DNA from 2 places in the Variovorax sp. MPBD4-3 genome. Region 1 is predicted to be linked to the other one. Evidence: predicted binding sites of a transcription regulator. Region 1 holds the regulator's gene; the other holds the start of a gene.

Region 1 (14,659 bases):
ACCAGCGGCGGGGCGGTGAAATCGGGTTCGCCGATGTTCAGGAAGATCATCGGCCGGTCGGTGTGGGCGACTTCGCGCGCCAACGCGCCGGCGGCCTTGGCCACTTCCATCACATAGAAGGGCTCGATGCGCTGCGCGCGCGTAGAAATTCTCATCGCACCCCCAGGCTGCGGCGTTGCACGCCTTCGCCTACCCCCTCGCAAGCGAGGGGGCGAGTGCCTTCGGGCGGCCGGGCGGCACTCCTCATGCCTTGGCTTTCCCTGAAGCGCGATCGGCTTCCACCTCAAGTGGGCGCAACTGCGGTGCCAGGCCATTCAACACCGCGTTCACGTACTTGTGCCCGTCGGTGCCGCCGAATTCCTTGGCCAGCTCGATGCACTCGTTGAGCACCACGCGCCACGGCACGTCGAGGCAGTTCTGGAACTCGTACACGCCGATCCACATCACCGCGTGTTCGATGGGCGAGATTTCCTCGAACTTGCGGTCCAGCAGCGGGCGGATCAGCGCGTCGAGTTGCTCGGCGCCTTCGATCGAGCCGTGCAGCAGCGCGTCGTAGTGCAGGGCGTCGGCCTTGTGGAAGCCGGCGAGGTCGCGCGTGAAGTGGTCGATGTCGGTCGGGTCGTTGCGGCCCACCAGGTGCTGGTAGAGCGCCTGCAGCGCGAACTCGCGTGCGCGGCTGCGGTTCGACTTGGCCGAAGCCTTGCGCGCGCCGGTGCTCGTGAGGCCGACGCGCGACTGGCGCGGCTTGGCGCCATCGGCGGGCTTCGCGGGCTTGAGGGGCTTGGAGGTGTCTTCGGTCATGAAAGGGTGGCCAGCAGTTGCGCCATCTCGACCGCCACGCGGGCCGCGTCGCGGCCCTTGTCGGTCTGCCGGGCAACGGCTTGCTCGAGGTTTTCGGTGGTGAGGATCGCGTTGGCGATGGGAAGTCGGTAGTCGAGCGCGACGCGGCTCACGCTGGCGCCCGATTCGTTGGCCACCAGTTCGAAGTGGTAGGTCTCGCCGCGGATGATGCAGCCCAGCGCCACCAGCGCGTGGTAGCCGCCGCGCTCGGCGAGCGCCTGCAGCGCCACCGGCACTTCGAGCGCGCCGGGCACCTGCAGGTGGTGGATGTCGTTGGCGGCCACGCCCAGCGCCTCGAGTTCCGAAAGGCAGGCCGAGGCCAGCGCGTCGGTGATGTCGGCGTTGAAGCGCGCCTGCACGATGCCGATGCGCAGGCCTTTTCCGTTGAGTGGCGTGTTCTCGCCTTTATTTGCGCCTTGCATGGTCTGGTCAGTCTTTCGTGAGGTAGCCGGCAATCTCGAGGCCGTAGCCCGCCGCCATGCTCGGCATGCGACGCGGCGTGCCCAGCAGGTTCATCTTGTGCACGCCGCATTCGCGCAGGATCTGCGCGCCGATGCCGTAGCTGCGCAGGTCCATGCGGCCGCGCTCGGGGGCTTGCGCGGGGCGCGCGGTGCCGTCGAACTGGGCCAGCAGCTCGCCGGCGGTTTCGCCGCAGTTCAGCAGCACGGCCACGCCCTTGCCCTCGTTCGCGATGTGCGAGAGGCTGGCGTCGAGGCTCCACGAGTGCAGCGAGCGGTTGATTTCGAGCGCGTCGAGCACCGACAGCGGCTCGTGCACGCGCACCGACACCGTGTCTTCGGGAGCCCACTTGCCGCGCACCAGCGCCAGATGCACGCCGCGGCTGGGCTTGTCGATGAAGGCGTGGGCGGTGAAGGCGCCCCAGTTGGTCTGGATCTCGCGGCAGCCTACCTTCTCGACCAGCGATTCGACGCGGCTGCGATGCTCGATCAGCGCGGCGATGGTGCCGATCTTCATGTTGTGCTCGGCCGCGAAGATCTGCAGGTCGGGCAGGCGGGCCATGGTGCCGTCCTCGTTCATCACCTCGCAGATCACCGAGGCGGGCGAGCAGCCGGCCATGGCGGCCAGGTCGCAGCCGGCTTCGGTGTGGCCGGCGCGCATGAGCACGCCGCCGTCCACCGCCTGCAGCGGGAAGATGTGGCCGGGCTGCACCAGGTCGGCGGCCACGGCGTTGGGCGCCACGGCGGCCTGCACGGTGCGCGCGCGGTCGGCGGCCGAGATGCCGGTGGTCACGCCTTCGGCGGCCTCGATGGACACGGTGAACGCGGTCGAATGCTTGGCGCCGTTGCGCTGGACCATCGGCGGCAGCTGCAGCCGTTCGCACATCTCGCGCGAGAGCGTCAGGCAGATCAGGCCGCGCGCATGGCGGGCCATGAAGTTGATGGCTTCGGGCGTGATGTGGTCGGCGGCGATGACGATGTCGCCTTCGTTCTCGCGGTCTTCCTCGTCCACCAGGATCACCATGCGGCCGGCGGCGAGGTCGGCCACGATGTCCTCTACCGGCGAGATCGGGGCTGGGGCGCGCGCGGCGCGGGGGGCGCCGATCGGCGTGACGGAGGCGTTCATTCGGCTGTGTCCTTGGAATACGTGGAAGACGGGGGCACCAGCACGCCGGCCTGGAGCATGCGCTCCACGTAGCGCGCCACGGTATCGATTTCTAGGTTGACCTTCGAGCCGGCCTTCAGGCCGCCGAGGGAGGTGTTGTCGACGGTGTGCGGGATCAGGTTGATGCTGACCTCGGCGCCGCCTTCGATGTCGGCCACCTTGTTGACGGTGAGGCTCACGCCGTTGATGGTGATCGAGCCCTTGTAGGCCAGGAAGCGGGCCAGCGCCTGCGGCGCGACCACGCGCAGCTCCCAGCTTTCGCCGAACGGCTCGAAGAAGCTCACGCTGCCGATGCCGTCCACGTGGCCCGACACGATGTGGCCGCCGAGGCGGTCGCTGGCGCGCAGGGCCTTCTCAAGATTGATGCGGCTGCCTTCGTCGGTCAGGCCGGCCGTCTTGTCGAGCGACTCGGCCGAAATGTCGATGGTGAACTGCCGTTTTTCGGGGACGAGGGTGGTGACGGTCATGCAGGCGCCGTTGAGCGCGATGCTGTCGCCCAGCCCGACGTCGTCGAGGTAGCCGTCGGGCGCCTCGATGCTGAGTCTTTTGCCGTAGGAGGAGGAGGTGCCGAGGTCGTGGATGGCGGCGATGCGCCCCACGCCGGTGATGATTCCGGTGAACATCCCGGCATTTTCGCAGACATCGTGAGCCCCCCGGCTCTTCATGGCGCTTTGCGCCATGTAATTCGCCCCCCCGAGGGGGAGGCGCGGTCCGCCTTGGGGCGGCCCGGCGGCGGCCGCTCGTGCGCCGGAGGCTAGAAGGCGTCCCTTCCGGCGATCCGGGCCACGACGCGCAGATCGGGCCCGAGCATGTCGACGGACTTGAATTCGAGGGGCAGGGCGCCCGCCAGCGAGGTCAGCGGACCGTCCGAATGCAGGTGGCTCGCGATGTCCAGGCCGCTGCCGATCAGCTTGGGCGCCAGGTAGACCAGCAATTCGTCGACACAGCCTTCGCGCAGCAGCGAGCCGTTGAGCTTGTGGCCCGATTCGACGTGCAGTTCGTTCACGCCGCGCGCCGCCAGGTCTTTCAGCATGGCGCCCAGGTCGACCTTGCCATTGGCATCGGGCAGGCAGGTGACGGTGGCGCCCCTTGCCTCCAGCGCCCTGGCTTTCTCGTCGTCGCGGCTGGCCGCGTAGATCCAGACGGTGCGGCCTTCGATGAATATGTTTGCGTCGGGCGGCGTCTGCAGCCGGCTGTCCACCACGACCAGATGCGGCTGGCGCGGGGTCCGGACCAGGCGCACGTCCAGGCGCGGGTTGTCCTCGAGCACGGTTCCGACGCCGGTCAGCACCGCGCTGGCGCGGGCCCGCCAGGCGTGGCCGTCGGCGCGGGCGGCTTCCGAGGTGATCCACTGGCTCACGCCGTTCTCGAGACCGGTCTTGCCGTCGAGCGACGCGGCGACTTTCATCCTTACCCACGGGGTCTTGCGGACCATGCGGCTCAGGAAGCCGATGTTGAGTTCCCTGGCCTCCTGCGCCCCCGGCCCGATTTCGACCTCGACGCCCGCGGCGCGCAGCCGCTCGAAGCCCTGTCCGGCGACCAGCGGGTTGGGGTCGGTGAGGGACGCGACGACGCGGCTTACGCCCGCCGCGATCAGCGCGTCGCAGCAAGGGCCGGTGCGGCCATGGTGGGCGCAGGGCTCCAGCGTGACCCAGGCAGTCGCGCCAACGACCGAATTGCCCCGCGCCGCAGCATCGCGCAACGCCATGACTTCGGCATGCGGGCCGCCGACCTGCTGGGTGTGGCCCTGGCCGATCACGTCGCCGTTCGCGGCGACCAGCACGCAGCCGACGCGGGGATTGGGATCGGTCTCGGGGCCGGCCTGGCGCGCGAGATTCAGCGCCTGAATCATGAAATTCGCGGTTTGATTTGTCATTTCTTTTAACTTGAATTGCCTGAGTATTGAATTTTCAAGGCAATTGAAAACGGGAAGCCATTTGTCCATTTTTCTTGACCGTCCGTCATCGAATTGGCGCGTCGGCAGGAATTGAAAAATAGAATTTTCCGAATATCGAAGAGTCAGGGAGCTATCCGCCGGAGCACTGGAATGCGACGCGGCGGAACGTACAACATGAACAACGGATTTTGCGCGTCCTCGCGGGCGCATGCGCGCCATAGCGGTAGGCGACGGGGCTTCACCCTCGTCGAAATGATGGTTGCAATTGCTTTGGTGATCATCTTGCTGGCAGTGGCGCTGCCAAGTTTCGTCAGCCTGGTTGAAAAGTATCGCGTCGAGGGCATGGCCTCGGCCCTGACGGCGAGCGTGGGCCACGCGCGCTTCGAGGCGGCCCGGCGCGGAAAGACCGTGACTATCCGGGCGCGTCCAGGGTGCGTCGACAAAGGCTGGAGTTGTGGCTGGGACACCCTGGTCGGAAGCGGCGACGCCGTGGAAACCCTCAGGCGCCAGGAGCCCGATGCGCGGGTCGAGGTGAGGAAAACCGCGCCCGGCGTCATGTCGTTCGACGCCATGGGCGACTCCGACGGCGGTGACAGCTTCCGCCTCTACCCGACAGGAAAGGCCGGATCGTCCCGCGCCGTGATGTTGTGCGTTTCGCGTGCCGGACGCCTTCGAGTGGCCAAGGGGCGCGACAAGTGCTGAGCGCTCCGACTCGCAAGCCGCATGGGCAGGGCTTGAGGCAGGCGGGCTTTTCGATGATCGAGGTCATGGTGGCCGTTGTCGTGCTTTCGTTCGGCCTGCTCGTGCTGGCCGGCTTCCAGTTGCGCGTGCTTTCCGAAAGCGCGGGCGCCAGCAACCGGAGCATCGTGGTGCGATTGGCAGGCGACATCGCCGACCGGATACGTGCCAACCGCTTTCCAGGCGCTGTAGCGGACAGCCCCTACGTGACCGACTGGTCGCCAGCGGACCCAACGGGCCCGGAGCCTTCATGCGTCGGGGCCGGCGCCCATTGCAGCGCCACCCAGCTCGCGGTCGACGATCTGTGGCGCTGGAAGCGCGCGGCGGCGGACGCGCTACCGGGTGGACTGGCCGACATACAGAGCAAGGCGACGGCCGGCGGTTTGCTGTTCGTGCATATTGCCTGGGACGAGCCTGCCGTCGCCAACCCGATCGCGCCGGACCCGGAGTGGAACTGTCCGGAGCGCAAGGCCTGTATCGAACTCGTCGTAGCGGCGCCGCAGCCATGAACGGCAAGGCGTTCTTCCCTTGCGCGCGGCATGCCGGTTTCACGCTGGTCGAGTTTCTCGTCGCACTGGTCATCGGCTCGGTGGTGGTGCTGGCCGCCGTTGCGAGCATGCTCGGCACCCGCACCGCAGCCATGGCGGGTGACGACGTGCATGTGCTCAACCAGTCGTCTGCGTTGGCGTTCAGGATGTTGGGCCAGCAGATACGGCAGGCCGGCTACACGCCTTTCGACGCCACGCAGCCGCTGTATTACTTCAACGTCAACCCGGACAAGGACACCCTTCTCAAGAACGAACCGGCGTTCTTCGCCATCAAGGGAGAGGAGTCGAAGAGCGGTTCGGGGAACGACACGCTGAAGGTCGGCTACGCGCCGAGCCCCGACTACTTCAAGGACTGCCTGGGTCAGCGCGCCAAGAGCGCGGCGGGCGTCACCTACGACGCGGCCCATCCCGCCGACCCGGAAAACGTGCGGTTGATCACCAGCGAGTTCGCGGTCGAGAATGGGACGCTGAGATGTCGGGGCAGCGGCAATGCCGCACCGCAGCCGCTCATCGACGGCGTGGAGCGCTTCGATGTGATGTACGGCGTGAGCGCCGGCGCGGGAAACGAAGCAGTGGTGCGCTACGTGACGGCAGCCGGCGTCGAGAATTTCAACCGGGTCCGCACGGTACGGGTCTGCCTGCAACTTGCGGGCAACTCGAGTAGCAATCCGGGCGGTGACTACACCGACTGCGACGGCGCGGCGAAAACCACCCGTGACGGCAAGCTGCGACGCGTCTACACGGCTGTCTTCGCACTGCGCAACAACCTGGAGGCGCCATGAGGCACCTCGTCGACCGCCGCACGCCTGCGGCGCAGCACGGGTTTTCGCTCTTCATCGTGCTGACCATGCTGCTGCTCTCGGCCCTGCTGGCGCTGGCCGGTGCGCGGACCGCCCTGTTGCTCGAGTCGGTGGCGGGCAACCAGCGCGAGCATCAGCGGGCCTTCGAGGCTGCCGAGGCGGCGCTGCTCGACGCCGAGCGAGACATCCGGCAGCTGGCCTATGCCGACTCGACCGAGACCTACGTTGCCTGCGCCGGACTCCCGAAGTCGCCCTGCCGCAGGGCCGAAGACGGCCGCGTCTTTCCCGACCGCGACACCGGTTGGGTGACCGTCTACATGAACGACGGCGCCAACAGCTGCGAGCAAGGTATCTGCTACTTCGCCGCGCCCGATTCGGTCGCGGCGGCGTCCGGGAGCGAGGCCTACCGGTTCTGGAGCCGCAATCCGTATGCGAGCGAGCACGCGTCATATGGGCAATTCACCGGGGCACCCCACGCCGGCAATCCGGCGCTGCGCAATGCGAAGTACTGGATCGAGGTCATCGACCGCAAGAACGGCAAATATCCCTTGTATCGGATCACTGCGGTCGCCACGGGCACTCGCAGCGCGAGCACTGCGGGCGGCACGCAGGTCGAATTGCAGATGGCCTTCGATCCTGATCCGGTCGCCGCCAGGATGAATTGAACAGCGTGGCAGGGCGAAGCATGAAGATCAAATGTTTCTTGAGGGCTGCCGCAGTGTCCGGCCTGATGCTGGCGCAGGGCGTCGGCTACGCAGCGCAGTACCCGCTGGCACCGGCGCCGAGGCTAAGCTGCAGCGTAAGCTACCCCGGCTCGGTGGATCGCCCGATCACGGCTGTTTCTATTTCGGCCAGCGCCTCCAGGGTTTCGACCGGCACGGCGGTCTACAGGGCGGGCTACGACATGGCCAACTGGTCGGGCACGCTCACCGCTACCAGGTTCGGCGCCGACGGCCGGCTGGCGAGCGTGGCCCAATGGTCCGCACGCGACCTGCTCGACACCCGCATGGCGGCGGCGGGCGCGCACGGCAGCAACCGCAAGGTGCTCAGCTTCTCGGGCACCGCTGCTGCAACGGCGACCAGCCCTGCGACAAGGGGCACCGGAATTCCGTTCCGCTGGGCCAACCTGAGCGATGCGCAAAAAGCCGCGCTCAAGGGAACCACCAGCACCGATGACAAAGACACCGCGCTCGGGCGGGCCGTGCTCGACTTCCTGCGCGGAGACCGCAGCAACGAGGGCGCTGGCCTGCAACTGCGCAAACGCGGGCATGTGCTTGGCGACATCGTGGGCTCCGGCGTCTGGTACGCGGGAAAGCCCAACAGCGGCTTCACCAGCGATGCCTATGCCAAATTTGCCTCGATCGCCCGCACGCCGATGGTCTACGTGGGCGCCAATGACGGCATGCTGCACGCCTTCGACGCGGGCACTGGACAGGAAGCGTTTGCCTACGTGCCCGAAGGCCTCTACGTCACGGCGGCCGCGCCCGGGCTCAAGCGGCTCAGCGAAGGCAGCGACGCCCACAGGTACTACGTCGACGGCAGCCCTTTCGTGGCAGACATCTACATGGGAGCGACGGCCACAGCCTCGATCACCGACGCCCAGAAGGCGGCTGCGTGGAAGTCTTTCCTCGTGGGCACGCTGGGAGCGGGCGGCAAGGGCTACTTCGTGCTCGACGTCACCAAGCCGCAAGACATCGACGAGTCCAGGGCAGCCCACACGGCGTTGATCGACACGACCGCGCTTTCCGACGACGACCTGGGCCATCAGTTCCAGCAACCCGCGCTCGACTCCTTCTCGAGGCGCGCACTGCAGCTGGCCCCGCTGAACAACGGCCGCAAGGCCGTGATCCTGGGCAACGGCTACAACAGCACGAGCGAGAAGGCGATGCTGTGGATCCAGTATCTCGACGGCGACCAATCGATCCTCAAGATCCCGGCGCCCGTCACGCAGGGCGCGGGCACCGGCAACGGACTGTCGGCTCCGCGGGTGATCGACCGTGACGGCGACGGCAAGGTCGACCTCGCCTATGCGGGCGACCTGCTGGGCAACATGTGGCGCTTCGACCTGGGCGACCGCGACAGCAGCAAGTGGAAAGCGACCCTGGGCTCCGCAGCCACTGCCTCGAGCCTCGACAACGTGCCGCTGTTCGCGGCTGGCGCCGCGCAGCCGATCACCGCGGCGCCGGTGGTCGCCGGCCATCCGCGCGGCGGCTACATGGTGGTGTTCGGCACGGGAAGGCTGTTCGCCGTCGGTGACGACAGCAATACCGCCAACCAGTATCTCTACGGCATCCGGGACGGGGCCAGCGGCACGACAAGCACGGCCGTGCTGACCGATCTGGTGGCGCAGACCGTCGGCGGCGCCACTGTCGAGACGGACGGTGGCGAGTTCCGCACCGTCTCGAACAACAGCGTGAACTACGGCGGCTCCCGTGCCAAGCGTGGCTGGTACTTTCAGCTGCCGGCCGCCAAGGAGCGCATCGTCTATCCGGGCGATGCGTTGAACAGCAGCGCCGGCCTGTTCTCGAGCACCGTTCCGGGGTCGGGCAGCAATGCGCTCGATTGCACCGCGGGCACCAACGGCGACGGATGGTCGATGGTGGTCGACTTCTTCGACGGCTCCGCACCCGACGGCATTGCCTATGGCACGGCCACCACCACCACGACCAGCTATCTCGGTTTCCGCAACAGCTCGGGCAAGGACGACATCGTCTTCGAGCCGCAGGGCCGGGAGAAGGGCAAGGACGTGATCTGCAATGCCGCCGGCGAGTGCAAGGCACCGATACGGCCTGACATCGTGCGCCGCTTCGGCTGGCGCAATCTGATGTCGCCGTCGAACTGACTGCGCAGCCGAGGCGAACCATGAACAGATATTCCAAGCCGCCGCGCCGCAAGCAGATCCGCTCGCGCGGCTTCACGCTGATCGAACTTTTGATCGTGACGGCGGTGATCGGCATCCTCGCCGCCATTGCCTACCCCAGCTACACGCGCTACGTGCTGCGGGCCAAGCGCGCCGATGCCAAGCAACAGCTGTTGCAGGCGGCACAGTGGACCGAGCGCTACATGACCGCCAATGGACGCTACCCCCCGCCGACCGTCGCGCTGCCGGCAGGACTGGGGCAGTCGCCGTCGTCCGGCACGGCGAACTATGCCATCAGCTTTGTCTCAAGAAACGAAACCAGCTACACCTTGCAAGCCGTCCCTGTGAGGGCTTCGCGCAACGACGAGTGCGGAACGCTCACGGTCAACCAGCAGGGCGTCAAGCTGGCCGGCAATAGCACCGACGCATCGAGTGCGCTGGTGCAGCTTTGCTGGAACCGTTGAGGTGCCTGTGAGAGTGCGGGGGCGGTTGCCGACGCGGCTCAGATGTCGCGCAGCAACTGCCTGAATTCGTCCACGTCCTCGAAGCTGCGGTACACCGATGCAAAGCGCACGTAGGCGACCTTGTCGAGCTTCTTGAGTTCGCGCATCACGAGCTCGCCCACCTTGGTCGAGTCGATTTCGCGCAGGCCGCTGGCCAGCAGCTTCTGTTCGATGCGAAGCAGGGCGTTGTCGATCTGCTCGATGCTCACCGGGCGCTTGCGCAGCGCCAGCATCATCGAGGCGCGCACCTTCGACGAATCGAAGTCGGCGCGGCTGCCGTCCTTCTTGACGACGACCGGGAAGTTGACGTCGGGCCGCTCGTAGGTGGTGAAGCGCTTGTCGCAAGCGCTGCACTGGCGGCGCCTGCGGACGAAGTCGGCGTCTTCCGAAACGCGGGTCTCGACGACCTGCGTTTCAAGATGACCGCAAAAAGGGCATTTCATGCGGTCAGGATTTCCGGCTCAGCGGTAGACAGGGAAACGGCTCGTCAGCGCATGCACCTTGGCGCGCACGGCGTCGATGTTCGCCGCGTCGCGCGGGTTCTCGAGCACGTCGGCGACCAGGTTCGCGGTGATGCGGGCCTCTTCGTCCTTGAAGCCGCGGGTGGTCATGGCGGGGGTGCCGATGCGCACGCCGCTGGTGACCATCGGCTTTTCCGGGTCGTTGGGGATCGCGTTCTTGTTGATCGTCATGTGGGCGCTGCCCAGCACGGCTTCGGCTTCCTTGCCGGTGATGCCCTTGGCGCGCAGGTCGACCAGCATCACGTGGCTTTCGGTGCGGCCGCTCACGATGCGCAGGCCGCGCTCGGTGAGGGTGTCGGCCACGATCTGTGCGTTCTTGACCACCTGTTGCTGGTAGGCCTTGAACTCGGGCGACATGGCTTCCTTGAACGCGACGGCCTTGGCGGCGATCACGTGCATCAGCGGGCCGCCTTGCAGGCCGGGGAAGATCGCGCTGTTGATGGCTTTCTCGTGCTGCGACTTCATCAGGATGATGCCGCCGCGCGGGCCGCGCAGGCTCTTGTGGGTGGTCGAGGTGACGATGTCGGCGTGCGGCACCGGGTTGGGGTACACGCCCGCGGCCACGAGGCCGGCGTAGTGGGCGATGTCGACCATGAAGATCGCGCCGACGTCCTTGGCCACCTTGGCGAAGCGTTCGAAGTCGATGCGCAGCGAGTAGGCCGAAGCGCCCGCGATGATCAGCTTGGGCATGTGCTCGTGCGCCTTGCGTTCCATCGCGTCGTAGTCGATGGCTTCGTTGGCGTCGAGGCCGTAGCTCACCACGTTGAACCACTTGCCGCTCATGTTCAGCGGCATGCCGTGGGTCAGGTGGCCGCCTTCGGCCAGGCTCATGCCCATGATGGTGTCGCCGGGCTTCAGGAAGGCGAGCATCACGGCTTCGTTGGCAGAAGCGCCGCAATGCGGCTGCACGTTGGCGGCGTCGGCGCCGAAGATCTGCTTGACGCGGTCGATGGCCAGCTGCTCGGCCACGTCAACGTGCTCGCAGCCGCCGTAGTAGCGCTTGCCCGGGTAGCCTTCGGCGTACTTGTTGGTGAGCTGCGAGCCCTGGGCGGCCATGACGGCCGGCGAGGCGTAGTTCTCGCTGGCGATCAGCTCGATGTGGTGTTCCTGGCGCGCGTTTTCGGCTTGAATGGCGGCCCAGATTTCGGGATCGGTCTGTTCGACCAGGATGTTGCGTTGGTACATGGCAGTCCTTTGAAGACGAGGTCCTTGTTCTTCAACCAAACAAGGGCTGCCCAGGCGAACGGCTGAACGCCTGTTGTGGTCAGGCGGTACGCTTCCCAGTGGTATTCCACGTCAGCGCGGGGCACCTTTTTCGGGTGCTGCGCCTATCGCCAGTCGCGTACGAGGCCGAGTGTAGCTCACACCCGGCCAGGACAGCTTCAGGAAACGCCGGAAAGCAGGGCGACCTTGGCGGGTTCGGAGCCTTCGTCGGCCTTGACCGGCGCGGGTGCCGGCGTCACGACCGGAATCGGCTGCGCGCGCACGGTCGTGCGGGGCGGCAGCACCGACGGCGCGCGGCCGCTGGCAACCTGCAGCAGGCGCTCGTGCTCGGCCATCACCTTGCCGGCGTAGCCGCCGTCGTCTTCGAGGTTGGCCGCGCCCACGTAGTAGCGCAGGCCGCCTTCGAGCGATCCGGCGCGGGCGATGCATTCCTGCAGCACCTTGACCCCGACGCGCATGTTGGTCACGGGGTCGAAGGCGGTGAGCGTGCCACCCGCGCTTTCATACTTGTCGCCATGCACGCGGGTCATGACCTGCATCAGGCCCTGGGCGCCGACGTGGCTCTGGGCAAAGGGGTTGAAACTGGATTCCACGGCCATGATCGCCAGGATCAACGTCGGGTCGAGCTTGGTGCGCTTGCCGATGTTGTAGGCCTCGGCGACGAGCACGCTCAGCGGCTCGGGCGCCACGCTGTACTTCTTGCTCAGCCAGTAAGCCACGGCGGCCTGCTGCTTGGGCAGGTCGCTGGGGCTCGCGGCGGTGGTGCGCTCGATGGCGGTCGGCTCGAGGTCGGTGGCTTCAGGCGCGGGCTTGCGCGACTGCAGCCAGCCCATCAGTTGCTCCTCGCCGGTCTTGCGCAGGTCGGGCCGCGCCACGAGGGCGAGGGCCGCGAACACGATGGCCAGGCCGACCAGTGCAAACCCGTTGTGGGTGATTTCAAAAAAGCCGTCTGCCACATCGGACACGAAGGTCCTTAGCCCGCGGGCTGTGGCATCGAACGCCTTGTTCATCGCTCTTCCTTTCTGTGCGGCACCTGATACGCAAAGCCGGTGAGGGCGATGGATGAAGGCAGCGGCGCTTGGATTGGTACGAATCAGGCTCCGCGCATGGAGTGGAGGTGGGTTGGGAGCGCGGCGACCTGATCAAGCCGGTTGGGATTCGGCAGCGGATTCAGTGAGGCCCCTCTGCGTCAGGCAGTCAGGGCAGGCCGGATTCTAGCGTGGGTTAATACCTGGTCAAGCATAAGGAATTGCATCTTTATGCTAATAGTTGTTTAAAAAGTTCATGGTTTCGAGGTGTTTTGTCTTAGGTGAAATCCCTTTGTAAATTGCATTTGCAAAGCAAGGGTGCGGCGCCTAATCTGAACGGGCCTGAGGTTTTCAGGCATTTTTCCGAGGTCAGGCAGCCTGAGGTGTAAGTCGAGGGCTCGAACGACCGAGGATCCACGGTGGCAATCTCTTGCTGCCAGCACGGCGGGAACCATTGACTTCCGGTCGCGCGAAACGATGGCATGGGTCTAGCGCCCGCCATCAAGCCCGGTGGCAAGACGTTCGTCGAGCCATCGGGCTTTCTTTTTCTGCGCACTGCGCAGCAGCTTCTGCGGTGTTTGCGGTATTTCTTCCGAAGCGCGGCTGCGGTTGCTGCGCTCATGGGGAGTTGAAGCGTCTTTGCGGCACACTCCGGCGATGGACGTAGCTTCGATCAAACAGAACAAATGGGTGCGGCGTGGGATCGTCGCGTTGCTGTCGTTGTTGGCCTTCTGGGTCATCGCCTGGCTGGCGGTGCCGCCGATCGCCAAGAGCCAGCTCCAGAAGATCGCGAGCGAGAAGCTCGGCCGGCAAGTGACCGTCGGCAAGGTCGACTTCAAGCCCTGGACGCTGGAGCTCACGTTGAACGATCTGCGCATAGCCACCGCCGATGGCAGCAGGTCGCAGTTGGCCGTCCAGCGCATCTATGCCGATGCCGAGCTTCAATCGATCTTCCGCCTCGCACCGGTGATCGATGCCCTGTCCATCGACGCGCCGGCCGTCCTGCTCACGCACCAGGCCGACGGCAAGTACGACATCGACGACATCCTTGCCAGGCTGTCGGCCGGCCCGCCCGCCGACCCGAAGGCCAAGCCCGCGCGCTTCGCGGTCTACAACATAGCGATCAATGGCGGCTCGGTCGACTTCGACGACCAGACCGTCAAGCGCAAGCATGAGCTGCGCGACTTCGTGCTCAAGGTGCCTTTCCTGAGCAACCTCGATTCGAAGCGCGACATCAATACAGAGCCCAAGCTGGCGTTCGTGCTCAACGGCAGCAAGTTCGACTCCGCCGCGCTCACCACCCCCTTCGCCGACAGCCGCAAGACGGACGCGCACGTGCAGTTCAAGGGGCTCGACCTGGTGCCGTATCTCGGCTACATCCCGGGCGGACTGCCGGTGCGCCTGCAGGCGGGCAGCCTCGACGCCGACCTGAAGATCGGCTTCGAGCACGGCGCCACCAACGGACTGAAGATCACCGGCACCGTCGAGGCGCACACCACCAAGGTGGCCGACGCTCGCGGGCGGGACCTGTTGGCCTTCGAGTCGCTCAAGCTCGCGCTGGACGACGTGCGGCCGCTCGAGTCGGTGTTCCACCTGAGCGAGATCGCGCTGGTCAATCCGCAGCTGGCGGTGGCGCGCGACGCCGCCGGCCAGCTCAACCTGCTGGCCACCGACCCCGCCACCGGCGCGACCGAAAAGGCCGCGCCCCTTCCGGCGGCGCCCGCGAACCCGCCAGCCGGCCAGCCGGCCGAGAAGCCGGTGCTGAAGGTGCAGGTCGACAAGTTCGCGCTGAGCGGCGGCCGTATCGGCTGGCGCGACGAAACAGTCAAACCCGCCGCGGCCATCGACGTGACCGAACTCGGATTCGATGTCACCGGCGTCACCTGGCCCATGGACAAGCCGGCCCAGTTCAACGGCAGCACCGCCATTGCCGGCGCCTCGCTCAAGTTCAAGGGCAGCGCCACCGACAAGGTGGCCAACGTGGAAACCGAGGTCGATGCGCTGCCGCTGTCGCTGGCCGCGCCTTATCTTGCGCAGAGCCTGGAGCCCACGCTCGACGGCAAGCTCAGCGGCCAGA
Region 2 (14,659 bases), on a different contig from region 1:
TCCATGCAGCGCCGCCACCAGAAGGTGATCGAGGAATCGCCCGCGCCTGGCATTCCGCGCAAGCTGATCGAAAAGATCGGCGAACGCTGCGCGGCCGCCTGCAAGAAGATCAACTACCGCGGTGCCGGCACCTTCGAGTTCCTGTACGAGAACGGCGAGTTCTATTTCATCGAAATGAACACGCGCGTGCAGGTGGAGCACCCGGTGACGGAGTTCACCACGGGCATCGACATCGTCAAGACGCAGATCATGGTCGCCGCCGGCGAGAAGCTGCCGTTCACGCAGCGCCAGATCCAGATGCACGGCCACGCCATCGAGTGCCGCATCAACGCCGAAGACGCCTGGAAGTTCACGCCGTCGCCCGGCCGCATCACCATGTGGCACCCGCCGGGCGGCCCTGGCGTGCGCGTCGATTCGCATGCGTACACCAACTACTTCGTGCCGCCGAACTACGACTCCATGATCGGCAAGATCATCGTGTACGGCGACACGCGCGAGCAGGCCATGGCCCGCATGCGCACGGCGCTCAACGAAACCGTGATCGAGGGCATCCAGACCAACATCCCGCTGCACCGCGAGCTGATGGTCGATTCCAAGTTCATGACCGGTGGCACCAACATCCACTATCTCGAAGAGTGGCTGGCTGCACACAAGCGCTGACCTGGAAAGACCGCGATGTTTGAACTCCGCCTGATGGCGCCGGAAGACCGGGTCGAAACGCTCAGCGATGCGCTCGATGCACTCGATGCACTGAGCGTGTCGGTGGAAGACGCCGACGCGCAGACCGACGCCGAGCAGGCGCTGTTCGGTGAACCCGGCATGCCGCCGCCCAAGGATGGCTGGCAGCGTTCGCGCGTGATCGCGCTGTTTCCCGACGAGGCGGCCGCGAAGGATGCGGCTTCCGTGCTGGCGCTGCAGGACTTCTTCGAAGGCTGCGAGGTGCTCGGCATCGGCGTCGTGCCCGAGCAGGACTGGGTGCGGCTCACGCAGTCGCAGTTCGCGCCGGTCGAGATCACGCCCGAGTTCTGGATCGTGCCCACCTGGCACGAGCCCCCCGAACAGGCCAGGGAAGTGATCCGGCTGGACCCGGGGCTCGCTTTCGGCACCGGCACGCATCCCACCACCCGCATGTGCCTGCGCTGGATCGCCACGCGGCAGGGCGGCCTGGGCGGCCAGCGCGTGCTCGACTACGGCTGCGGCTCCGGCATCCTGGCGATCGGCGCGGCGAAGTTCGGCGCGAGCGACATCGACGCCGTCGACATCGACGAAGCCGCGGTTTCGTCGACCCGGCTCAATGCCGAGGCCAACGGCGTCCAGCTGAAGGCCGGACTGCCCGATGCAGCCAAGGGCTCCTACGACACCGTGCTCGCGAACATCCTGGCCACGCCGCTCAAGGTGCTCGCGCCGCTGCTGCGCAGCCATGTGAAGGCCGGCGGATCGCTGGTGCTGGCCGGCATCCTCGAGCGCCAGGCAGACGAATTGAAAGAGGCCTACGCACCGTACGCCGCGCTCGAAGTCAGCGACACCGAGGATGGCTGGATCCTCATGACCGCGCGCTGCTGAACCGCCGCTTCGCGCCCCTCACGCGGCGAGGGCCCGACCCTACAATCGCCCCGTCATGAGCCTCGTCACGCGCTGCCCCGCCTGTACCACCACCTTCAAGGTGGTGCGCGACCAGCTTCGCATCTCCGACGGCTGGGTGCGCTGCGGACGCTGCAGCCATGTGTTCGACGCCACGCTCGACCTGCACGAAGCGCCCGATGGCGCATCGGCGGGTTCGTCGCCTGCGATGCAGGGTGGCTACATGCCTGGCTTGGTCGAATCGTCGAGCGAGCCGAAGACTGCGCCGTCACCGGTGCCGGTGCCTCCGCCGCCGGCCGCTGCGCCCGTCCAGCCGGCGGAAGACGCCGATTTCTTCGACGACGAGCCCGAGCAGCAGTCGCGGCATGAGCGTTCCCCGCAGCCGGCCGTCATGCCTCCGCTGCCGTCGCCGCTCGACTTTTCCCTGGAGCTTCCCGAACACGGCATCGCCGCGGACGAGCCCTGGTCCGACCTCGACACCACCGAGCCCGCGTGGAGGCCGCCGCAGAGCACGCTGCCTCCGTTCCCCAGCATCGATCTCAACCTCGCGTCTGCGCCGCCGCCTCCACCTCCGCCGGCGCCGCCGCTGCCCGTGAAGCCGCAGGCCAGGATGCGCACGCTGGTCGAGCGCGCCAGCGACGACGGGGAGGGCGAGCGCGAGCAGGAAGAAAAAGACCACGACCAGGTGCAGATGCAGAAGGCGCTGCGCCGCGCCCGCATCAAGTCGGCCAAGATCGCGAGCGCCAAGGCCCGCGAGGAACGCGCGGCCGCGAAGGCTGCGAGCTCGGCTGCCGTGGTGCAGGCCGTGGAGACCGAGACCGAGAGCGAGCCCGACTTTTCTTTGTCTTCCACCTTCGAGCCGCCGCCGGGGCATCCGCTGTCCGAAGAAGACGATCCGGCCGATAACGCATCGCCGGGCTTCTGGCAGCGCAGGGGCGTGCGTGCAGTGCTTGTGCTGCTGGCGGTGCTCGCCGTGCTGCTGCTCGTGGTGCAGGTCATCCGCCATGAGCGTGACGGCATCGCCGCGCGCCAACCCAATCTGCGTCCCGCACTGGCGGCGTTGTGCCAGTACACCGGCTGCGAGCTCGCGGCGCTGCGCCAGATCGGCGACATCGTGATCGAGGGCGCCGCCTTCGCACGCGAGAAGAGCGGCAGCAACGACTACCGCCTGAGCTTCACCTTGCGCAACGGCGCCACGGTGCCGCTCGCGATGCCTGCCGTGGAGCTGTCGCTGCTCGATACCCAGGAACGTGCCGTGGTGCGCCGCGTGCTCATGCCGGCCGACTACGGTGCTCCTACCGTGCTGGCTGCGCGGTCCGACAGGGCGGCTTCGCTGCCGCTGACGCTGTCGGCCTCGGAAGCGGCGGCCCTGCCGCCCATCGCGGGCTACCGCGTCGAGGCCTTCTATCCTTGAGCAGGGCGCTCGCACGCGTCCTCTGCTTTTTCCATTCCTTCAACCAACGGCTCACCCATGGCAGCAGTAATTTGCGGTTCCCTCGCGTTCGACACGATCATGACTTTCGAGGGGCGGTTCGCCGACCAGATTCTTCCCGACCAGTTGCACATCCTGAATGTGTCGTTCCTGGTGCCGACCCTGCGGCGCGACTTCGGCGGCTGCGCCGGCAACATCGCCTACAGCCTCAATGCGCTCGGCGGCACCGCTCTGCCGATGGCCACGTTGGGCAGCGACGGTGCTACGTACCTCGAGCGCATGCGCTCGCTGGGCATCAGCACGGAGTTCGTGCGCCAGCTCGACGACACCTTCACCGCGCAGGCGATGATCATGAGCGACATCGACAACAACCAGATCACCGCTTTCCACCCCGGCGCGATGCAGCAGGCGCACGTCACCAAGGTGACGGCGCGCGAGGACATCAAGCTCGGCATCATCGCGCCGGACGGCCGTGACGCCATGCTGCAGCACGCGGAGCAGTTTGCCGCCGCCGGCATTCCGTTCGTCTTCGATCCGGGCCAGGGCCTGCCGATGTTCGACGGCGAGGCGCTGCGCCACTTCGTCGAGCTTGCGAGCTGGGTGGTGGTGAACGACTACGAAGGCAAGATGCTGTCGCAACGCACCGGCTGGAGCCTGGCCGAGATCTCGCAGCGCGTGCGCGGCCTCGTGGTCACGCTGGCGGCCGACGGCTGCGAAGTGTGGACCGACGGTGTGCGCGAACACGTGCCCGGCGTGGTGCCGACGGAGGTGGTCGAGCCCACCGGCTGCGGCGATGCATGGCGCGGTGCGCTGCTGTTCGGCCTGGAAAAGGAATGGCCGCTGGCGCAGTGCGCGGCCCTTGGCAATCGCATCGGCGCGCTCAAGATCGCGCAGCGCGGCCCGCAGAACTACCAGGTCGACCGCAAGGCCCTGGGCCTCTGATTCGCCCAATAAAAAAGCCCGACACCGTGAGGTGTCGGGCTTTTGCGCCTTCAGGGCCGCTGAAAAGACTCAGGGCTTGCTGGCCGTGGGAAACGGCCATGCAGCTTGAGGGTTCAGCGTCGTCTGTGCAGCAGGAGCAGCAGCGGGTGCTACGGCAGCCTTGGCGGGCGCTGCTGCCTTGGCAGCCTTCTTCGCAGCAGGCTTCTTGGCAGCAGCGGCAGGCTTGGCAGCGGGCTTTTTCGCGGCTTTCTTGGCCGCGGCCTTTTTCGCAGGCGCCTTCTTGGCAGCAGCCTTCTTCGCAGGCGCCTTCTTGGCGGCGGCCTTCTTGGCAGGCGCCTTCTTCGCAGCAGCCTTCTTGGCCGGGGCCTTCTTCGCTACGGCCTTCTTGGCAGGCGCCTTCTTGGCGGCGGCCTTCTTGGCGGCGGCCTTCTTGGCCGGTGCTGCCTTCTTGGCCGCTACCTTCTTCGCCGGCGCCTTCTTGGCGGCTACCTTCTTGGCAGCGACCTTCTTGGCCGGTGCCTTCTTGGCGGCTACCTTCTTTGCCGGAGCCTTCTTTGCAGCCACGACCTTCTTTGCCGGAGCCTTCTTTGCAGCGGCTTTCTTAGCCGGCGCTTTCTTTGCAGTTGCCATTTCTATTTCTCCTTGATCAAGTTGAAAAAATCAACCTATTGAAGCACTCCACGCACGTTGGGTAGCGTGAAGCGATTCATGGCGTTGGAATCTGAGCCCCAGCACCATGAACACCTGAGCCCTCGTCCATGCCGCGCTCTATGGCGCGATCGGTGGCAAGGGCAATTCTTGAATTCATTAATTCTTGTCGAAAGATTCAATCCCAGGAGAGCGCACCACCCGACTGGTACTCGATCACGCGGGTTTCGAAAAAGTTGCGCTCTTTCTTCAGGTCAATCATTTCGCTCATCCAGGGGAACGGGTTTTCCTCGTTCGGGAAGAGCGTTTCGAGGCCGATCTGCTGTGCACGCCGATTGGCGATGTAGCGCAGGTAGCCCTTGAACATGGAGGCATTCATGCCGAGCACGCCGCGAGGCATAGTGTCTTCGGCGTATTTGTATTCGAGCTCGACGGCCTTCATGAAGAGGGCCTTGATCTCCGCCTTGAACTCGGGGGTCCAGAGGCCGGGGTTCTCGAGCTTGAGCTGGTTGATCAGGTCGATGCCGAAGTTGCAGTGCATCGACTCGTCGCGCAGGATGTACTGGTACTGCTCGGCGGCACCGGTCATCTTGTTCTGGCGGCCCAGCGCGAGGATCTGCGTGAAGCCGACGTAGAAGAACAGCCCTTCCATCAGGCAGGCGAACACGATGAGCGACTTGAGCAGCGTCTGGTCGGTCTCGTGGGTGCCGGTCTTGAAGTTGGGGTCGCTGATGGCGTCGATGAACGGGATCAGGAACTGGTCCTTCTCGCGGATCGACGGCACTTCGTTGTAGGCGTTGAAGATCTCGCTCTCGTCCAGGCCGAGCGACTCGACGATGTACTGGTACGCGTGCGTGTGGATCGCTTCCTCGAAGGCTTGGCGCAGCAGGAACTGGCGGCATTCGGGGGCCGTGATGTGGCGATAGGTGCCCAGCACGATGTTGTTGGCGGCCAGCGAGTCGGCAGTCACGAAGAAGCCGAGGTTGCGCTTGACGATGCGGCGCTCGTCTTCGGTCAGGCCGTTCGGGTCTTTCCAGAGCGCGATGTCGCGCGTCATGTTCACTTCCTGCGGCATCCAGTGGTTGGCGCAGGTGGCGAGGTACTTTTCCCACGCCCACTTGTACTTGAAGGGCACCAGCTGGTTGACGTCGGTCTGACCGTTGATGATGCGCTTGTCGGAGGCCTTGACGCGCTGGGTGGCCGCGGGCGTTGCTGCTGCGGGCTGTGCAATCGACGAAGTCGGAGCATCCACCGAACGGCCCGCGGAAAAACCGCCGGTCGATGCGTGGTGCTGCTGCAATCCTTGTTGCATATCCTTTGGTAAGGAGGGCTTGACTTCTTCGTCCCAGGTCAACATAGAAAAATCCAATGCTCAAATTATCGGAGTAACGATGTGAGTTGCAAAGTGCTCGTTCACATCGCACGCCATTTATGTGGTTGTTATGTTGCTCGCATGCATCGTGCGATGTCAGTCAATGGCTTCATCGAGTGACCGTCGCACGACTTTCGCATGCGCCTCGCTGATTCAACGAAGCGCCGGACGGCGCTTCGATTCACTCATCACTGGCAGGCTTCGCAGGTCGGATCGTCCACGCCGCAGAACGCGATGTCGGTGGCGGGAATCGCGTTCATCTGCGCCTTCGCCGCTGCTGCAGCGGCTTCGAGCGCGCTCATGCCCGAAGGTGCATCGCTGCCCGACGACACTGCGTTGAGCCGGCCCGACTGCACCGTCGACTTCTCGGCGTGCGTCGCGCTCTGCGTGCGCAGGTAGTAGGTCGTCTTCAGGCCGCGCAGCCATGCGAGCTTGTACGTGTCGTCGAGCTTCTTGCCCGATGCGCCGGCCATGTAGATGTTCAGCGACTGCGCCTGGTCGATCCACTTCTGGCGACGCGCGGCGGCTTCCACCAGCCACGTGGTTTCCACTTCGAACGCGGTGGCGTAGAGCGCCTTCACGTCCTGCGGCACGCGGTCGATCGGACGCAGCGAGCCGTCGAAGTGCTTCAGGTCCATGACCATCACGTCGTCCCACAGGCCCAGGCGCTTCAGGTCGCGCACCAGGTAGTGGTTGATCACGGTGAATTCGCCCGACAGGTTCGACTTGACCGACAGGTTGCCGAAGCAGGGTTCGATCGATGCGTCCACGCCGATGATGTTCGAGATGGTCGCGGTCGGAGCGATGGCCACGCAGTTCGAATTGCGCATGCCGTCGGCCTTGATCTTCTGGCGCAGCGCGTCCCAGTCGAGGGTGGCCGAGCGGTCGACCTCGACGTAGCCGCCGCGTGCCTTTTCCAGCAGGTCGAGCGAGTCGATCGGCAGGATGCCCTTGTCCCACAGCGAGCCCTTGTAGCTCGAGTACTTGCCGCGTTCGCGGGCAAGCTCGGTCGATGCCCAGTAGGCGTGGTAGCAGATGGCTTCCATCGACTCGTCGGCGAACTGCACGGCTTCTTGCGAGGCGTAGGGAATGCGCAGTTCGTACAGCGCGTCCTGGAAGCCCATCAGGCCCAGGCCGACCGGACGGTGGCGCAGGTTCGAGTCGCGCGCCTTCTTCACGGCGTAGTAGTTGATGTCGATCACGTTGTCGAGCATGCGCATCGCCGTGGAGATCGTCTTCTTGAGCTTTTCCTGGTCGACCTTGCCGTCCTTCAGATGCTGCAGCAGGTTCACCGAGCCGAGGTTGCACACGGCGGTTTCGGTGTCGCTGGTGTTCAGCGTGATCTCGGTGCACAGGTTCGACGAGTGAACCACGCCGGCGTGCTGCTGGGGCGAGCGCACGTTGCAGGCGTCCTTGAACGTGATCCAGGGGTGGCCGGTCTCGAACAGCATCGTGAGCATCTTGCGCCACAGGTCGGTCGCCTGGATGGTGCGCGCGGGCTTGATGTCGCCGCGGGCAGCCTTCTCTTCGTAGGCGACGTAGGCCTTCTCGAATTCGGCGCCGAACAGGTCGTGCAGGTCGGGCACGTTGGAGGGCGAGAACAGCGTCCAGGTGCCCTTTTCCATCACGCGGCGCATGAACAGGTCGGGGATCCAGTTGGCGGTGTTCATGTCGTGCGTGCGGCGGCGGTCGTCGCCGGTGTTCTTGCGCAGCTCCAGGAACTCCTCGATGTCGAGGTGCCAGGTTTCCAGGTAGGTGCAGACGGCGCCCTTGCGCTTGCCGCCCTGGTTCACGGCCACGGCCGTGTCGTTCACCACCTTCAGGAACGGCACCACGCCCTGCGATTCGCCGTTGGTGCCCTTGATGTGGCTGCCGAGTGCGCGAACGCGGGTCCAGTCGTTGCCCAGGCCGCCGGCGAACTTCGACAGCAGCGCGTTTTCCTTGATCGACTCGTAGATGCCGTCCAGGTCGTCGGGCACGGTGGTCAGGTAGCAGCTCGACAGCTGCGAGCGCAGCGTGCCGGCGTTGAACAGCGTGGGCGTGCTCGACATGAAGTCGAACGACGACAGCACTTCATAGAACTCGATGGCGCGGGCTTCACGGTCGATTTCGTTCAGCGACAGGCCCATGGCCACGCGCATGAAGAAGGCCTGCGGCAGCTCGATGCGGGTCTTGCGCACGTGCAGGAAGTAGCGGTCGTACAGGGTCTGCAGGCCGAGGTAGTCGAACTGGTTGTCGCGTTCGGCCTTCAGGGCGGCGCCCAGGCGGGGCAGGTCGTACTGCAGCAGCTTTTCGTCGAGCAGGTCGTTGTCCACGCCCTTCTTGATGAACTGCGGGAAGTAGTCGGCGTAGGCGGTGGCGCGCTCGGCAGGCATCACTTCGCGGCCGATGATTTCCTTGAAGATCGTGTGCAGCAGCAGGCGCGCGGTGGCGAAGGTGTAGTCGGGGTCCTTCTCGATCAGCGTGCGGGCGGCCAGGATCGAGGCCTTGTAGACCTCGTCGAGCGGCACGCCGTCGTACAGGTTGCGCATCGTCTCGGCGACGATCGGCGCGGCGGTGATGCTCTCGCCCAGGTTCTCGCAGGCGGATTCGATCAGGCCCTTGAGCTCGTTGATGTCGAGCGCGACCAGCTCGCCGTTGTCCAGCACGTGCAGCGCGGGCGTGGCCGGCGCTTGTTGTTCGCCCTGCTTCGAACGCTCCTGCGTGCGGCGCTCGCGGTACAGCACGTAGGCGCGCGCGATTTCATGATGGCCGCCGCGCATCAGGCCGAGTTCGACCTGGTCCTGCACGTCTTCGATGTGGAAGGTGCCGCCGCCCGGACGCGAGCGCACCAGCGCGCGGATCACGCCTTGCGTGAGCACGTCGACCGTCTCGCGAACGCTGGCCGAAGCCGCGCCCTGCGTGCCGTGCACGGCGAGGAAGGCCTTCATCATCGCGATGGCGATCTTGTTCGGCTCGAAGGGCACCACGGCGCCGTTGCGGCGGATGATCTGGTAGTGGGCCAGGTTCTGGACGTTGGGGGAGCCGGCAGTGTCTCGCTGCTGCTGCGGTGGCGTCGAGGGAACGGCACGCGGGGTCGATTGGGGGGTCAGGGCAGTTTGCATTCGCTTCCTCTCGGTTGGCAATTCTTGTTGGATGGCGACGCCTGGGCCGGGCGTCGCGCCGGTGTTGATGACCGGACGTTGGACACTATATCTAGGGTGCGAGGGGTGTACAACCCACTAGATGTAGCGTTTTCGTCTCGATACAAGCCTTGCCGGCATCTCTTTCGGCGTAGGACAACAGCAGAGATGCCGCGTGAATACTGGGCTATGGTCGCGCAAGCCGCATGGGGCTTGGCTTGCGAGCCGATTTGGGCCTGCAAGGCGCATGGTTGCTTGATCGAGCGACAGACATTTCCGCATTGCCGCGACGCACGATCCGCGCATCGCGAGCCGCCGCGCGATTGAAAAAATTAGCGCTGCACCACCTGTGCAGGAAACATTTGTGGACTCCAGCCCAATTGCTCGCGCAGCAGGCGCCAGTCGAAACCGGCGCCGGGGTCTTGCTTGCGGCCCGGCGCGATGTGCTCGTGGCCGGCGATGTGGGCGATGGGATAGTGCTGCGCGATCGCGGCGCACAGGCTCGCGAGCGTCTCGTATTGCGGCGCGTCGAACAACTGGCCCTCGAGGCCTTCGAGCTCGATGCCGACCGAGTCGTCGTTGCAGTTGCCGCGGCCGCGCCACGACGACACGCCGGCATGCCAGGCGCGGTCGTCGCAGCTCACGAACTGCCAGAGCTCGCCGTTGCGGCGCACGTAGAAATGCGAGGACACCTCGAGCCCGCGGATCGACTGGAAGTAGGGGTGCGCGTCCCAGTCGAGCCGGTTGGTGAAGAGCCGCTGCACAGCGTCGCCGCCGTACTCGCCGGGCGGCAGGCTGATCGAATGGATCACGACGAGGTCGGTATTCGCGCCCGCGGGGCGGGGGCCGAAGTTCGGAGAGGGCAGCGCCTTCGCGAAGCGGTACCAGCCGGCCTGCCAGAGCGCACCGTCGTCGTTGCCGCCTGCGGTGCCTTCAGTCGTCGGCATGGCTGCTCGCGCCATCGTCGCCGTTGGGCGTGGTGATGCCCAGGCGCGCGATGCGGTAGCGGATCTGGCGCAGGCTCATGCCGAGCCGCGCGGCGGCGGCGGTGCGGTTGAAGCCGCTGTCGTGCAGCGCGCGCACGAGAATCTCGCGCTCCTGCTGGTCGAGGTAGGCCTGCAGGTCGGACGGCAGCGGCGGCGGCGCGGGCTTGGGCGGCGCAACCGGCGCGGGAGCCGGCATGAGCATGGCGGGCGTCGTGATCTCCGGCATCAGCGGCGCCGGCGCGGACGCGGCGGCTTCGGCGGAGGCGGTGAAGCCGCCCATCAGGTCGAGGTGCAGCTCGTCGCCGTCGTTCAGCGCGACCGCGCGGTGCAGCAGGTTCTCGAGTTCGCGCACGTTGCCGTCGAGCGGGTGCATGCCGAGCCGGCGCAGCAGGTCGTCCGACAGGTGCGGCACCGGCATTCCGGCCTCGTGCGCAATGCGCGACAGCAGTGCGGCGCACAGCGCGGGCAGGTCTTCGCGGCGGTCACGCAGCGCGGGCACCGCGATCTCGATCACGTTGAGCCGGTAGAACAGGTCTTGCCGGAAGCGGCCGGCCTGCACCTCTGAATGAAGGTCCTTGTGGGTGGCGCTGACGATGCGCACGTCGACCGCGTCTTCCTGCGTGGAGCCGATCGAACGCACGCTGCGCTCCTGGATCGCGCGCAGCAGCTTCGACTGCATGGCCAGCGGCAGGTCGCCGATTTCGTCGAGGAACAGCGTGCCGCCTCGCGCTGCCTGGAAGTAGCCGTCGCGGTCTTGCGCCGAGCCGGTGTAGGAGCCCTTGCGGGCGCCGAAGAATTCGGCCTCGAGCAGGTTCTCGGGAATCGCGCCGCAGTTGACGGCCACGAACGGGCCGTCGCTGCGCTGGCTGCAGGCGTGCACCGCGCGCGCCACCAGTTCCTTGCCGGTGCCGGACTCTCCGCGCACCAGCACCGGCGCCATGCCGCGCGCCACCTTTGCGATGCGCGACTTGACGAGGCGCATGGGCTCCGAATCGCCGACGAGGCGCTCGAGCGCGGCGGCGCCGCTGTCCGACATGGCCACCGGCGCATCGTTGTTGTTGCCCGCCGCCGCGGCAGGCGCCGACCTGGCCGGCTGCTGCGCGGCATTGCGCGCCTGCACGGCGGAAGCGACCACGGCGCGGAACTGCTTGAGATCGACCGGCTTCGTGAGGTAGTCGAAGGCGCCGGCCTTCAGCGCCTCGACCGCGTTCTCGGCCGAGCCGTAGGCCGTCATCACCACGCAGCGCTCGCTGCGCTGCTCCTTCTGTATGCGATGGATGATTTCCATGCCCTGTCCGTCGGGCAGCCGCATGTCGGTGATGACCGCGTCGAAGCGGCCCGCCTCCAGGTGCTGCCATGCCTCGGACACGCTGCCCGCGGCCTCGACGCGATAGCCCTCGCGCAGCAGCGTCAGCTCGTAGAGCGTGCGCAGGTCGGGTTCGTCGTCGATGACCAGGATCTGCGCCGGCCGCTGGGTGGAAGGGGTGGGAATGCTCACGGCGCTATTGTGTCAGCCGGTTTTCGCTGGCGGCGAAGCTCACGAAGAATTCGTTGCCCTCCGGGCCGCCCTGGACCAGCGCGCGCCGCTCGTAGCCGATGGTGGCGCCGTGGCGCCGGCACAGCTCGCGGCACAGGAACAGGCCGAGTCCGCTGGAGCGGCTTTCCGACGAGAAAAACGGTTCGAACAGGTGCCGCTGCACCGCGGGCTCCAGCGGCGCGCCGTCGCTCCACACCATCAGGGCGGGGCGGCCCGAGGTGCCGCGCTGAAGGCTGGTCAGCACCTGGATCGAGCCTTCGCGCTTGCCGGCGTAGCGCGATGCGTTGTCGAGCAGGTTCACCAGCAGCCGGCGCAGGTGCTCGGCGTCGAAACGCACGTCGCTGCCGGCCGCATCGAGCGACACCTGCACGCCCTTGCGTTGCGTCTGGCGGATCCACTCCTCGGCCAGCACCTGCACCGCGGGGTCGAGCACGACCTGCTCGCCCAGCGACAGCACGCGCTGCTGGCGCGCCCGGGAAACATCGAGCACGTCGTCCACGATGCGCGCGAGCCGCTGCGCGTTGTGCTGCACCATGCTCGTGAGCTTGCGGTGCGCGGGGTCGGTCAGGTCTTCGTTGAGCAGCGCGCTGGCCTGCGTGATGGCGGCCAGCGGATTGCGGATTTCATGCGCGACCGCGGCGGACATGCGGCCCATCGCCGCCAGCTTCTCGGTGCGGATGCGGGCCTCGAGTTCACGCAAGTCCTGCAGGAACATCACGCACAGGCTGTCGAGCCGCTTGTCGTCGGCCGGTGTGAGCCGGGTGCGCACGCGCACCTCGCGGGCCGCGCCGCGCGCCTGCGCCACCGGAATTTCTTCCGACTGGGGCGCCCGGCGCGCGAAGGTCTGGCGCGCCAGCGCGGCCAGCGCATGCCAGGCGGGCTGTGCGTGCAGGGGGAAAGGCAGCGTCAGCTTCGCCAGCCCCTGCCCGAGGATCGCGTCGGCCGCCGGATTGGCCGCGTGCACCAGCCCTTCGGCATCGATCACCAGCACGCCTTCGCTCAGCGTCTCGATCACCAGGTCGTTGACCTGCGCCTGCATCTGCGCGCTGCTGCGGTTGCGCTGCGCCACCGCTTCTTCGCGCGCGAGCCGGCGGGCCAGTTCGTGCGCCAGCAGGGCCACCACGAAAAGCCCGGTGCCGGTGAGCGCCGCCTGCACGAAGCGGCCCGACGAGTCGACGGGCTGCTGCAGCCAGTGCCAGCCCGCGTCGGCCAGCAGCAGCAGCGTGACGGTGGACGTGGTGCCCAGGCCCACCACCACCGTGCCGAGCACCGCGCTCATGAGCACCGGCAGCGCGAACAGCGGCGTGTAGTTGACGTTGCCGCCCTGCATCACCTGCAGCGTGGTGAAGGCGGCCAGGTCGACGCCGACGGTGAGCAGCCACGGCGCGGTGAAGCCCCGGATCGGCGGCTGCAGGCGCGTGTAGCGCATGGTCAGCCAGGCAGTGACCAGGTAGACGGCGGAAATCCCGATGGCCAGCGGCTGCATCGTCTGCCCGAGCGCAAAAGCCACGCCCTGCAGCAGCACCAGCACCAGCGCGACGAAGCAACGCGCGGCCATGAAGCCGCGCCACAGCCGGATGAGGGCGGTGCTTTCGCTGCCGCCGATCTCGAGCACGTCCCAGTCGGTGACAGGCTCGCCGCGCGACCAGAGGGGAGAACTCATTGGCGAAGGCGCTGCGTGGTCAGCGGCTCACGGTGGCGGCGTCGCGGTGCGCGGTGCTGCAGTAGACAGCGCCGCCCGGCCCGGCGATGGCGTCGGTCGCGGGCAGGTGCAGTCCGCAATGGGCGCAGCGCACCATGGCCTGTGGCGGTCCGACCGGGGTTGGCGGGCGCTGCTGCGCCTTGGCCGCGCGCTCGCGCATCGCGTCGCGCATTTCTTCGCGCCGGTTCTTGCGCCAAAGCCAGATCGCGACCCAGAGCACCGCGAGGACGAGGAGGTATTTCATGCAGGAGGACGAGCGAGCACCACTTCGAGCACGAAGCGCGAGCCCACGTAGGCCAGCAGCAGCAGGGCGGAGCCGGCGTACAGCACGCGGCGCGCGGTGCGGCCGCGCCAGCCGAAGCGGACCCGGCCGATCAGCAGGACGGCGAAGGTGAGCCAAGCGAGTACCGAGAAGGTGGTCTTGTGGTCCCACTTCCAGAAGCGGCCGGCGGTGCCGTAGAGCTGCTCGCTGAACAGCAGGCCGGCCAGCAGCGTGGCCGAGAGCAGCACGAAACCGGCGGTGACGAAACGGAAGGTGAGGCGTTCGAGCGTGAGCAGCGGCACGCCGCCCTGATGGGGTTCGGCGGTGGCCAGGCGGATCTGCTTTTCGGCGCGGGTGATCAGCCAGGCATGCACCACCGCGGCGCCGAACAGGCCGTACGAGGCGATGCCCAGCGCCAGGTGCAGCGGCAGCCAGGGCGAGGCCGAGACGTGCAGCGGCGTGCCCGCGAACAGTATGGCCAGCAGCACCGCGGCCGCGCCCAGCCAGGCAAGCGCGCGCCGCACCTTGAGCTGGGGATACATGCGGCTTTCGATCGCATAGACGGTGAGCACCAGCCACGCCGTGACCGACAGCGCGGGCGCGAAACCGAAGCGCGGCTCGCTGCCCATGAGGCCGTGGGCCAGTGCCAGGGCGTGCAAAAGCCACGCAATGCCGAGGGCCCATTGGGTCGCCTGGCGGCTCATCCGGGCCCCGGCGGCGGCGACAAATCCGTAGGCCACGGCGGTGGCGATGCCCAGCGCCACGCCGAGTGGAGAGGGGATCGCTAAAATCATCGGTGAAGTGTAATGGCTCGCCCCCAGGCTTCGCGTTGCTGCGCCTCCTCCCTACCGGGGGCAACACCAGCGGCCCGGCGAAGCCGGTTCTGCGGTGTTTCGCGAATGGGCAGCGCCCGCGACCGGCTTCAGATTCCCCGACTTTTCATCGGTTCGCGCTAGCGGACAACAAGGTATTTCTTTCATGGCCACCGCCCTCACAGAAAAGTTCTCCCGCCTCGTCAAGACGATGAGCGGCCAGGCGCGCATCACCGAAAGCAACGTGCAGGACATGCTGCGCG

Evidence for each region. Region 1 encodes NrdR, which represses ribonucleotide reductase genes. Its sites were predicted from a motif close to CACNANATNTNGTG; they were not measured.
Region 2: a site for NrdR is predicted at 9,163-9,176, ahead of AC1RVW_RS26045 (ribonucleoside-diphosphate reductase subunit alpha). Genes of this name have one in related genera too.

What each region holds. Positions count from the first base shown of each region.
Region 1 is NZ_JBXASW010000081.1:2,949-17,607, forward strand. It holds gene AC1RVW_RS28210 (pyridoxal phosphate-dependent aminotransferase) at 1-155, opposite strand, end outside; gene nusB (transcription antitermination factor NusB) at 244-801, opposite strand; gene ribH (6,7-dimethyl-8-ribityllumazine synthase) at 798-1,262, opposite strand; gene ribBA (bifunctional 3,4-dihydroxy-2-butanone-4-phosphate synthase/GTP cyclohydrolase II) at 1,270-2,424, opposite strand; gene AC1RVW_RS28230 (riboflavin synthase) at 2,421-3,086, opposite strand; gene ribD (bifunctional diaminohydroxyphosphoribosylaminopyrimidine deaminase/5-amino-6-(5-phosphoribosylamino)uracil reductase RibD) at 3,218-4,339, opposite strand; gene AC1RVW_RS28240 (GspH/FimT family pseudopilin) at 4,535-5,062, shown strand; gene pilV (type IV pilus modification protein PilV) at 5,056-5,607, shown strand; gene AC1RVW_RS28250 (PilW family protein) at 5,604-6,428, shown strand; gene AC1RVW_RS28255 (PilX N-terminal domain-containing pilus assembly protein) at 6,425-7,111, shown strand; gene AC1RVW_RS28260 (pilus assembly protein) at 7,150-9,288, shown strand; gene AC1RVW_RS28265 (type IV pilin protein) at 9,309-9,770, shown strand; gene nrdR (transcriptional regulator NrdR) at 9,809-10,252, opposite strand; gene glyA (serine hydroxymethyltransferase) at 10,271-11,515, opposite strand; ZMP/ZTP riboswitch at 11,557-11,682, opposite strand; gene AC1RVW_RS28280 (lytic transglycosylase domain-containing protein) at 11,713-12,564, opposite strand; gene AC1RVW_RS28285 (hypothetical protein) at 13,071-13,322, opposite strand; gene AC1RVW_RS28290 (DUF748 domain-containing protein) at 13,240-14,659, shown strand, end outside.
Region 2 is NZ_JBXASW010000063.1:18,378-33,036, forward strand. It holds gene accC (acetyl-CoA carboxylase biotin carboxylase subunit) at 1-660, shown strand, start outside; gene prmA (50S ribosomal protein L11 methyltransferase) at 676-1,563, shown strand; gene AC1RVW_RS26025 (zinc-ribbon and DUF3426 domain-containing protein) at 1,619-2,995, shown strand; gene AC1RVW_RS26030 (carbohydrate kinase family protein) at 3,053-3,955, shown strand; gene AC1RVW_RS26035 (histone H1-like DNA-binding protein) at 4,025-4,585, opposite strand; gene AC1RVW_RS26040 (ribonucleotide-diphosphate reductase subunit beta) at 4,782-5,960, opposite strand; gene AC1RVW_RS26045 (ribonucleoside-diphosphate reductase subunit alpha) at 6,164-9,079, opposite strand; gene ampD (1,6-anhydro-N-acetylmuramyl-L-alanine amidase AmpD) at 9,430-10,044, opposite strand; gene AC1RVW_RS26055 (sigma-54-dependent transcriptional regulator) at 10,031-11,581, opposite strand; gene AC1RVW_RS26060 (two-component system sensor histidine kinase NtrB) at 11,586-13,283, opposite strand; gene AC1RVW_RS26065 (PP0621 family protein) at 13,303-13,566, opposite strand; gene AC1RVW_RS26070 (cytochrome C assembly family protein) at 13,563-14,378, opposite strand; partial or broken gene ffh (signal recognition particle protein) at 14,563-14,659, shown strand, end outside.